3 regions of the Staphylococcus sp. HMSC071G07 genome follow, and region 1 is predicted to be linked to each of the others. Evidence: predicted binding sites of a transcription regulator. Region 1 holds the regulator's gene; each other region holds the start of a gene.

Region 1 (3,285 bases):
AAGCGGTTAATCGTTTGAGCAATACGATTCATACGTTTCATTATAGACAAGCCCGGTAAGTGTAGCATCACACTTGCTCGCATGCCTGTGCCTATATTGGTTGGACACGTTGTTAAATAACCAAGTTGTTCATCGTAACTAATATCTAGAGCTTCATCAAGTTGATCATCCACTTTGGACGCTTGTTCAAACAGTTCATTCAATTTTAAATCAGCGCCCATGGCTTGGATGCGAATGTGGTCTTCTTCGTTCAACATAATACTTAACGATTCGTCTTCATTCAACATCACACCTGAAGCAGGTCGCTTAATCAAGTCAGGACTGATTAAATGCTTTGCTACAAGCTGATGTTTACTCTGTTGATCCATCGTATCTAAACGCTTGAGCTCTAAATCAGGCAAAGCGTCTTGTACTTCGTTAATCACTCGATGTCCTTCATGTTCAGATGGAAACATCAGGGGATGGACGTAATTCTCTAAATTTCGAGCTAGGCGAATTCTTGAGGACATGACCACAGGACTTAAGTCATCGTTATCCATCCAGTCATTGGAATATGGACGGTGTTCTGCGTCACTCATGCTCATCCACCTCCCGACCTTCTTTCAATGCTTTAATTTCATCTCTGACTACTGCTGCTTGTTCAAAAGCTTGTTCCTCAACGAGTTGGTTGAGATAGGACGTCTTCTCTTCAATTTGTTTTTTCAGTGCAAGCTTTTTATATGAGGAATGAGGTGTCTTACCGATATGCTCAAATTGACCGCCTTGAACTCGGCGTACGATATCGATGATGTCCTCTTTAAACGTCGCATAGCACTCAGGACACCCAAGTTTGCCTACATGCGCAATGTCATTTAAAGTCATGTGACAACCCGGACAGTGTTTTTCTTCTTTCTGCGTCAGCTCTTCAAAGTTTATACCGTGCTTTGCTGCTAAATGTTGTAGAATTTGTTTAACTACAAAAGCACCTTCGATGTCATCTTGATGTACTTGTTGTGATTCCGTCCATGGATTACCACCTTGTGCGCAAGTAACGCAAACCCATCTTTCTTCTGTACCATTATGCCCTTTTACTGCGACTTTGACTTCAGCCTCGTTTAAATGGCAATTCTCACAGAGCACTGTTTAACACCTCACTTTAGTAGTAATTGATGACAGGCAATAGCCGTTTGAGTATATTCGCACGAACGATATCGCGAGACATCACGTCCATTTGCAGTGTTTCTCTATCTACTATGGCGTGTATCATCTTAGATTCTCGTTCAGTAATATGACCTTTTTCCAACAAGCCATCTATAATGTAATACGCTTGTTGTTGTGAAATAGATGGACCTATCAACGTGAGTAAGTGGTTGATATAACCTGTGGCATCTTTCGTTTCTACTTTAGTGATGCGGATGTAACCGCCACCACCACGTTTACTTTCTATTTCATAACCATGTTCGTTAGTAAATCTTGTCTTGATTACATAGTTGAGTTGCGAAGGTACACAATCAAAACGCTGTGCTATCGTTGCACGTTGAATTTCAACAACGTCTTCATTGGTGTCTTCAAATAAGCGCTTAATGTATTGTTCTATGATGTCGGACATATTGTGCATGATTATCACCTCTTTTTGACCTTCTTTGACTATATTATATGACCAACTTTGACCTTTTTCAACCAATATGATTTAAATTTTTCTTGAATATGGATGTTGAATCGGAGCGTTTTATTGTATGATAGAGTATGAAAAATTTTAAAAGGGATGAATAATTACGATGCATATCATTATCGGCATTATAGGGATCTTAGTCTTCTTAGCACTCGCTTACATATTTAGCTCAGACCGCCGTAATATTCGGTGGCGTTATGTAGGGTTGCTCATACTCTTGCAACTCATCTTTGCTTTTATCTTGTTAAAAACAAAAGTCGGTATCGCAGTTATCGGTGGTATTTCGGATGGCTTTAACTACCTGTTGAAGCAAGCAGCTGAAGGTGTCAACTTCGTCTTCGGTGGTTTCAAATACGTGAATCCAGACAATCCACCATTCTTCTTTAACGTATTGTTACCGATTGTCTTCATTTCTGCGCTTATTGGTATTTTGCAGTACACACGCATTCTACCTATCGTGATTAAATACTTAGGTTTAGCGATTTCATTTATCAGCGGTATGGGCCGTTTAGAATCATATAACGCAGTAGCTGCAGCGATTCTCGGTCAATCTGAGGTCTTTATTTCTTTAAAACGCGAACTGGCGTACATCAATAAGCAACGCCTCTACACATTGACCGCTTCTGCAATGTCTACCGTCTCAGCTTCGATCATTGGTGCGTATTTCTCACTGATCGAGCCACGCTACGTCGTAACAGCTGTGGTACTTAACCTATTCGGCGGATTTATCATTGCGTCAATCATTAATCCTTACCGTATTGATGAAAAAGATGACAAACTGATTATTGAAGAAAGTGAAGTAAAGAAACAGTCATTCTTCGAGGTATTAGGGGAATATATTCTCGATGGATTTAAAGTTGCAGTCATCGTTGGAGCAATGTTGATCGGTTATATCGCAATCATCGCGCTACTTAACGGAATCGTTAGTGCCGTCTTTACTTTCCTTTCAGGTGGTCATATTTCTTGGGACTTCCAAACACTCATCGGTTTCGTCTTCGCCCCATTTGCTTTCCTTACAGGGGTACCTTGGCACGATGCAGTTCATGCGGGCTCAGTAATGGCAACGAAACTTCTATCCAACGAGTTCGTAGCGATGGAGCACTTAGGTAAAGTGAAAGGTATTTCAGAGCACGCACGCGGTATCGTCTCCGTCTTCTTAGTATCCTTTGCGAACTTTAGCTCAATCGGTATCATTTCAGGAGCGATTAAATCATTAAATAGTGAGAAAGGTGACATGGTTGCTCGTTTCGGATTGAAACTTCTCTTCGGTGCCACACTCGTTTCCTTTATTTCAGCGACAATTGCTGGCTTCTTTATTTAATATCTGAATGTCGAAGCAGAGAATCTCTCAGGGTTCTCTGCTTTTTTTAGTTAGCTAGAGGTGGATAAAATGCGGGTGGAAGGAGGGGGGTAGTGTGCCATGCGTCATGTCAGAGATCCTCCATTTGCTATTCCACCTTAAAAGAAGCAAACCAAACAAAAAAAGCCGACACACAAGGTGTCGACTCCATTCATTATTTAATTAGGCTGTTGTTTGTTGATGTTTCGCTACAATTTCCTCGATGAAATATGCTGTTACGCGGTAATCATCAGTAAGCTCTGGATGGAATGAAACGCCGAGGTATTGGTCTTGT
Region 2 (3,285 bases), 450 kb from region 1:
GCGTGAAGATCATGTCACTGTCCACATCTAGACGGTTAGCGCGACAACCCGGACTCAGTATCAACGTGTCATAGCTTTCTTCAAACGTGCGGTCAGACTCACGGTTATACACCGTGACTGTTTGTGCTTCGGTATTGACTGCGGTTACTTCATGATAGGGCTTCACTGTAATTTTCTTTTTATCGTAAAATGCCTCAGGTGTGGCTTCTAATATTTGATCTCTATCTTGAACGACGCCACCAATATAATAAGGAAGACCGCAATTGGCGAAACTCATATCACGGTCCTTTTCAAAAATAACAATTTCACTCTCTGAGTCTAAACGTCGAATTTGGCTTCCTACTGTCGCTCCGCCGGCTACAGCACCTACGATTACAATCTTACGCATCACTTGTCATGTCCTTTCTTATTTATCTGCATTATAAGGGATATTTAAATTGAAAAAGTCATTTAAATAACGACCGATACCATCTTCGTTATTGGAATATGTTGCTTCATTCGCAATCATTTTAATCTCATCTAAGCCATTAGCCATCGCTACGCCATGTGTCGCATACTTCAACATTTCACTATCGTTATCTTCATCTCCGAAAGCGATGATGTGATCGCGATCGATATCGATATACTGACGTGCGTAGTCAATGCCGCCAGCTTTATTAATACCCTTTCTCACGATTTCGATAACTGGGAATGGGGCACCCCAACGACGATGTTCAATATTCTCAGCGTAGAAGTGATTTAACATATCTTTAATCTGAGGAATTTGCGCTTCAGGACTTTCGACTAATAGAGAAGTCGGTGCTTCGGTTAAGTTCTCGAGTAAATTACCGATTTCTATATTTGGGTTACCCATAGAGAACCCTTCGAATAGTGTTTCGTCGTAATTGTCGATATACACATGGTCGCGTACCTCTGCGACCAAATTGGACACGTCGTATTCTTTGAGTGAACGAATCATTTCATGCGCGACATCTAAGTCTAGCTCATCATGAATCATCTCAAATGCTGTGTCATCTGGGTGGTGAACGTAAGCGCCATTGAAATTAACGATGGGCGTATGCATCTTGAGTTCATGATAGTAAATATCGCAAGCGCGGTAAGGTCGACCTGTAGCAATCATTAAATGATGACCTTGTTCTTGCAAAGTGAGCAATACTTGCTTAGTATAAGGTGAAATTTCCTTTTCATCGTTGAGTAGTGTACCATCTAGGTCTAAACAAATAAGATAGGGGTTCGTTGTCTTCATTATTACTTGCTCCTTATCAGTGATTACAACTGCGCAATTCATAGTCGGAAACTATTACTCGTACGCGCAATATTGCACTAACATCATAGCATTTTATTGGCGTTTTGTAAGATATTTGATATATTGTGTATATCATTAAATTCTGAGAGGTGAGACGAATGGATGAAGCATTGAAAGACAGTATACTGAATGCGTTAGAAATGGTTATTGACCCTGAGTTAGGGATTGATATCGTTAACTTAGGTTTAGTATATAAAGTTGATGTCGATGACGATGGTCTCTGTACTGTCGAAATGACGCTAACATCTATGGGTTGTCCGCTTGGACCACAGATCGTTAACCAAGTGAAGACCGTATTAGCAGATATTCCAGAAATTCAAGATACAGAGGTTAATATTGTTTGGGATCCACCTTGGGACAAAGAAATGATGTCTCGCTATGCGAAGATTGCGCTAGGTATTGGATAATCCAACCAGAACTAGCAATGGCTGATAAATCACAAGCTGTTGTTAGTTCTTTTTTATGCAGTTTGATGTTTTGATTTTTATATTTTAGGTAAAAGGTTTATAGTAAAATGAGCTCGAATGATGAGTGCCACTATCCGTTTTAAAACGGGTTTGAAAAAGTTTAACTAATTTTGACCTTTAGGGTTGAATTCTCGTAAAAGGCGTCGTATAATATAGTTAAGGTCAAAGAAAGTCAAAGTCAAAACAACTTCTTTGATCAAACCGAGTAGTAATTTTATCTAAAATGAAGCTTAAGGCCTGCTTTCAATTACGTTGAATTATCTATAGAAAGCGGCTGTACAGAGGTGAATAATTTGGATATCAATCAAATGACTTACAAAGTCCAAGAAGCCTTACAAAAAGCAATTGGACTTTCTCAAGAATATGAAAATCAAAATATTGAAATTGAAGCCATTTTAAAAGCAGCAGTAGAAGCGGACGAAAGTCTCTTCAAAAGCGTGCTAGAACGCGCAGACATCGATGTAGATGCACTCGCGCAACAATATGACAAGAAATTACAAGGTTATCCATCTGTCCAAGGAGATAACGTCCAATACGGACAGTATATTAGTGCTAAAGCAAACGAACTCATCAACAAAGCAGAACAATACATGAAGCAGTACGAAGATGAGTTTATCTCAATGGAACATCTCCTCCTAGCAGCGATGGATATTGATGGTACAACGCAACAAGCGACACAATATAAGAAAGAAGTTATTGAAGAGATAATCAAGAAAGTTAGAGGGGGAAATCATGTGACGACACAAAATCCTGAAGTAAACTACGAAGCATTAGAGAAATATGGTCGTGACTTAGTTGAAGAAGTACGACAAGGTAACATGGATCCAGTCATCGGCCGTGACGAAGAAATACGTAATGCGATACGTATTCTCAGCAGAAAAACGAAGAACAACCCAGTCCTCATCGGTGAACCTGGGGTAGGTAAGACTGCGATTGTAGAAGGTTTAGCGCAACGTATCGTGAAGAAAGACGTGCCTGAATCACTCTTAGATAAAACGATCTTCGAGCTCGATTTAAGTGCCCTCGTTGCAGGTGCGAAATATCGCGGTGAGTTTGAAGAACGCTTGAAAGCTGTTTTGAAAGAAGTCAAAGAATCAGATGGTCGTATCATCCTATTCATCGACGAAATTCACATGCTCGTTGGTGCAGGTAAGACAGAAGGCTCCATGGATGCCGGCAACATGTTGAAACCGATGTTGGCACGCGGTGAATTGCACTGTATTGGTGCGACTACGCTGAACGAATATCGTGAAAATATCGAGAAAGACTCAGCACTTGAACGTCGTTTCCAAAAAGTTCAAGTTAGCGAACCGGATGTAGAAGATACGATTTCTATCTTACGTGGTCTGAAAGAACGTTACGAAGTCTACCACGGTGTGCGTATTCAAGACCGTGCGTTAGTCGCTGCAGCAGAACTTTCTGACCGCTATATCACTGATCGTTTCTTACCAGATAAAGCGATTGACTTGGTTGACCAAGCATGTGCGACGATTCGTACAGAAATGGGTTCTA
Region 3 (3,285 bases), 330 kb from region 1:
TGGGACAAAAAAATATTATCTTTACAGTTAGTATACTACTCCTGACATTTATAAAATGCAAGGAAAAGAATTATCTCGATTGCTTTAAAATTTCTTCTATCCTTTAAATACCCCAAAAGGTTATAAATAATCATATTTTACACATAAAAAAGGGTTTCTAATACGCAAAAAAGGTTAGTAATGAAGTAAACTAATAAATGAGAAGGAAGTGAGCATATGGCTAACGATAATAAACACTATCAGGACCAGGAAGTGATTGAACCTGGAGATCGTCGCTATAAAGACGACGATTATTTCAAAAATCAACACGACCGAGACACACGTGACCCCTATTACAATGACGATATGGATGGTGGACGTCGTATTTACGTTCAACGCTACGGCGGTTGCGGGGGTACAGGATGCATGAGTGGATGTTTATTCTCAATCATCATTTCAATTCTATTAACCTTTATACTCAATTTCTTCTTACATTTTATCTAAAAGGGCTGATAAAATGTTGATAAAAGAATGTATTTAAAAGGAGAGTTACTGATGAAGAAATTGATGACACTTGTATTAGGAAGTTTAATCATACTTACAGCATGTGGCTCGCACCAAGATAGTAAACATGACGACAAGTCTGAAAATAAGAAAGAAGAACATTCTAAGAAAAACGATAAGAAAGATAGCAAAACTAAAGAAAAACAGAAAAAGAAAACAGACGACAAGTCTCAGTCAAAAGATAGCAATCAAGACGACAAAGACTATAATCAGGAACCAAAGCAACAAGACAACGCACAAGCTGAACAACAACAAAATCAAGATCAACAAACAGAGCAAAATGAGCAAGCTCAACAAGTTAATCAGAATCAACAAGCAGCACAAAATCAGCAACAAACTAACCAAGAAAACCAAACTCAACAGCAACAACAAGCTAATCAACCAAATCAAGCACAACAACAGCAACAACCTGACGGACAAGAATGGACTGAAGCAGACCAACAACGTGCGATGGAAGAATATAAAGCTTATGCGAAAAAACATGGTCTCACAGGTATTCCAAACGGCGACGCAATGTTCCCTATGCCTGGGACAGAAAACGACAATAACCAAACTCAATCAGAATCACCGTATGAAGAACAGTAAGCTAAAAGTAAAACAATTGGTCTAAATCGCAAGGATAAGAATAATCGCTTATATTATCTTTAATCTTATCAATACTTTCTGTAGCATAGTAGATGTAGAGAGATGGAGGTAGAACTATGAACAAATATCCAAATCAACAACCTCAGCCACCACGAAATCTAGTGGCTATTACTTTAGCGTTAACGCCCGTGTGGCTTTATTTCTACTACCAAGTTATTCACGTACTTTTATTCAAAGAATCTATAGTAGCTAAAATATTAGCAGGAGCTAGTGGAATTCTAATTACTGGTATGCTCGTCGTATATGCTATCGCTATAAGAAAGAAATTATATGAAGAGAGACAGCAGAATAAAGCCAAAAAATAGTGCCGACTCGAGAGTCGGCACTTTATTTATACTTTACTATTCTTCTGGTTGCATAACTTCGTCGATTAAGCCATAGTCTTTCGCTTCATCTGCAGATAAGAAGTTATCACGATCAGTATCTTTTTCGATTTGATCAATAGATTGACCTGTACGTTCTGCTAAGATTTTGTTTAATTTAGCACGTGTCTTCAAGATATGGTTAGCAGCGATTTCGATTTCAGTCGCTTGACCTTGCGCACCGCCAAGTGGTTGGTGAATCATTACTTCAGCATTTGGTAATGCGTAACGTTTACCTTTTGCACCAGCTGCAAGTAAGAATGAGCCCATTGAAGCTGCCATACCTACACAGATAGTTTGAACATCTGGTTTGATATGTTGAATTGTGTCATAAATTGCGAAACCAGCCGACACACTTCCACCTGGTGAGTTGATATATAAGTAGATATCTTTATCCGCATCTTGTGCTTGTAAGAATAATAATTGTGAAACGATTGAGTTTGCTACGTTATCGTCAATCGCAGAACCTAACATGATGATACGGTCTTTTAACAGACGTGAATAAATGTCATACGCACGTTCGCCACGGTTTGTTGTTTCTATAACTGTAGGAATTAAATTCATTCGTAATTGCCTCCTTGATTCTAAATACTGTAATCATTTTAACCTAAAAGTCAAACATGGTCAAAAGTAATACACCTGCATGATTTAAGTTACTATTATTATATTGACCTATTCTCTCAACATTTGTAAACTAAGAGTGTCGCAAATTTAACTGACTCCTCGTAGTGTAATGGATAACACGTAAGATTCCGGTTCTTAAGATAGGGGTTCGATTCCCTTCGAGGAGATTTATTGGCTTAAATTGAATACTTTTCAAAATTAAGAATCCCGTCATTACGGGGTTCTTTTATGTTTCTGTATCAACTACACACCATATAAAACTAATTTTCAGGGACTTTTTAGGGACCCAAGTCCCTCACATAAAAAACCACGTTCTTTATGAGCGTGGTTTGTGTTTTCGAAAATTACGCATAAAAAATAACCGTACCTATTAAGATACGGTACGGCTTAGGCATTATTATTTTTATTGTGCTTGATAAGTTCATCGGTAGAACTAAATATATACTTGAAAAGAAAATAAATTATTGTAAAAGTATGGACAAAGGTCAAAGACATAAATAAAATAATGATCTTTACATCAATTTTCTGTGAAAAACCATACACAAGCACTAATAAATTTATTAAAAGAACGATTGTTAGAATAATAAAACCCCAAATAGCTCTCTTTCTCCATTTATCTTTAAAACGTAATTGAGTAATAACTGAATTTCTTATTTCTTTTTGATAAGTTTGACTATCTTTAAAACTATCGAATATATTTTTTGAATCTAAATTAACTTTGTCTATTTCATTTTCAGAGTATTCTTCTACATTTTCTTTGGTATTTTTACTAAGTTCACTCTTCAATTTATTTATAAACTCTTCATCACTCATTAGCTTACCTTCCTTAATTTTTCCAATTGTCTTCTAGCGAATGGCTTTGTTACATTAAAATTTTTAGATACATTGGCTATCAAATTTCTAAACTCAATATCGTTATATTGATCAATTGGTTTAGGTAATGCTTTTTCGATTATATTTAATGGTAAAAGTAATTGCGCTGCAAATTCGTTGGCTTCTTGCTCGACTATATTATCACTTTGTTCACTGTTTTCATTTCTATATAAAATGCTGACTTCATTTTTATTCAACTTTTTTTTAGGCCAATTCCAATGGAATAATATGTGTCCTA

What was found. The regulator CtsR, encoded in region 1, represses protease genes until heat stress. The targets are predictions, from matches to a motif close to ATGGTCAATAAAGGTCAAACA.
Region 2: the regulator CtsR is predicted to act here: its motif matches at 1,932-1,952, upstream of clpB (ATP-dependent chaperone ClpB).
Region 3: the regulator CtsR is predicted to act here: its motif matches at 2,161-2,181, upstream of clpP (ATP-dependent Clp endopeptidase proteolytic subunit ClpP).

The regions. Positions count from the first base shown of each region.
Region 1 is NZ_KV804768.1:690,901-694,185, forward strand. It holds gene HMPREF2802_RS07710 (protein arginine kinase) at 1-578, opposite strand, end outside; gene HMPREF2802_RS07715 (UvrB/UvrC motif-containing protein) at 571-1,119, opposite strand; gene HMPREF2802_RS07720 (CtsR family transcriptional regulator) at 1,136-1,597, opposite strand; gene HMPREF2802_RS07725 (NupC/NupG family nucleoside CNT transporter) at 1,758-2,972, shown strand; gene pdxT (pyridoxal 5'-phosphate synthase glutaminase subunit PdxT) at 3,174-3,285, opposite strand, start outside.
Region 2 is NZ_KV804768.1:245,171-248,455, reverse strand. It holds gene HMPREF2802_RS05475 (CoA-disulfide reductase) at 1-388, opposite strand, end outside; gene HMPREF2802_RS05470 (Cof-type HAD-IIB family hydrolase) at 407-1,246, opposite strand; gene HMPREF2802_RS05465 (metal-sulfur cluster assembly factor) at 1,405-1,713, shown strand; gene clpB (ATP-dependent chaperone ClpB) at 2,067-3,285, shown strand, end outside.
Region 3 is NZ_KV804768.1:356,244-359,528, forward strand. It holds gene HMPREF2802_RS06015 (hypothetical protein) at 217-483, shown strand; gene HMPREF2802_RS06020 (hypothetical protein) at 535-1,128, shown strand; gene HMPREF2802_RS06025 (hypothetical protein) at 1,245-1,493, shown strand; gene clpP (ATP-dependent Clp endopeptidase proteolytic subunit ClpP) at 1,530-2,114, opposite strand; tRNA gene HMPREF2802_RS06035 (tRNA-Arg) at 2,270-2,341, shown strand; gene HMPREF2802_RS06040 (hypothetical protein) at 2,562-2,987, opposite strand; gene HMPREF2802_RS06045 (ImmA/IrrE family metallo-endopeptidase) at 2,987-3,285, opposite strand, start outside.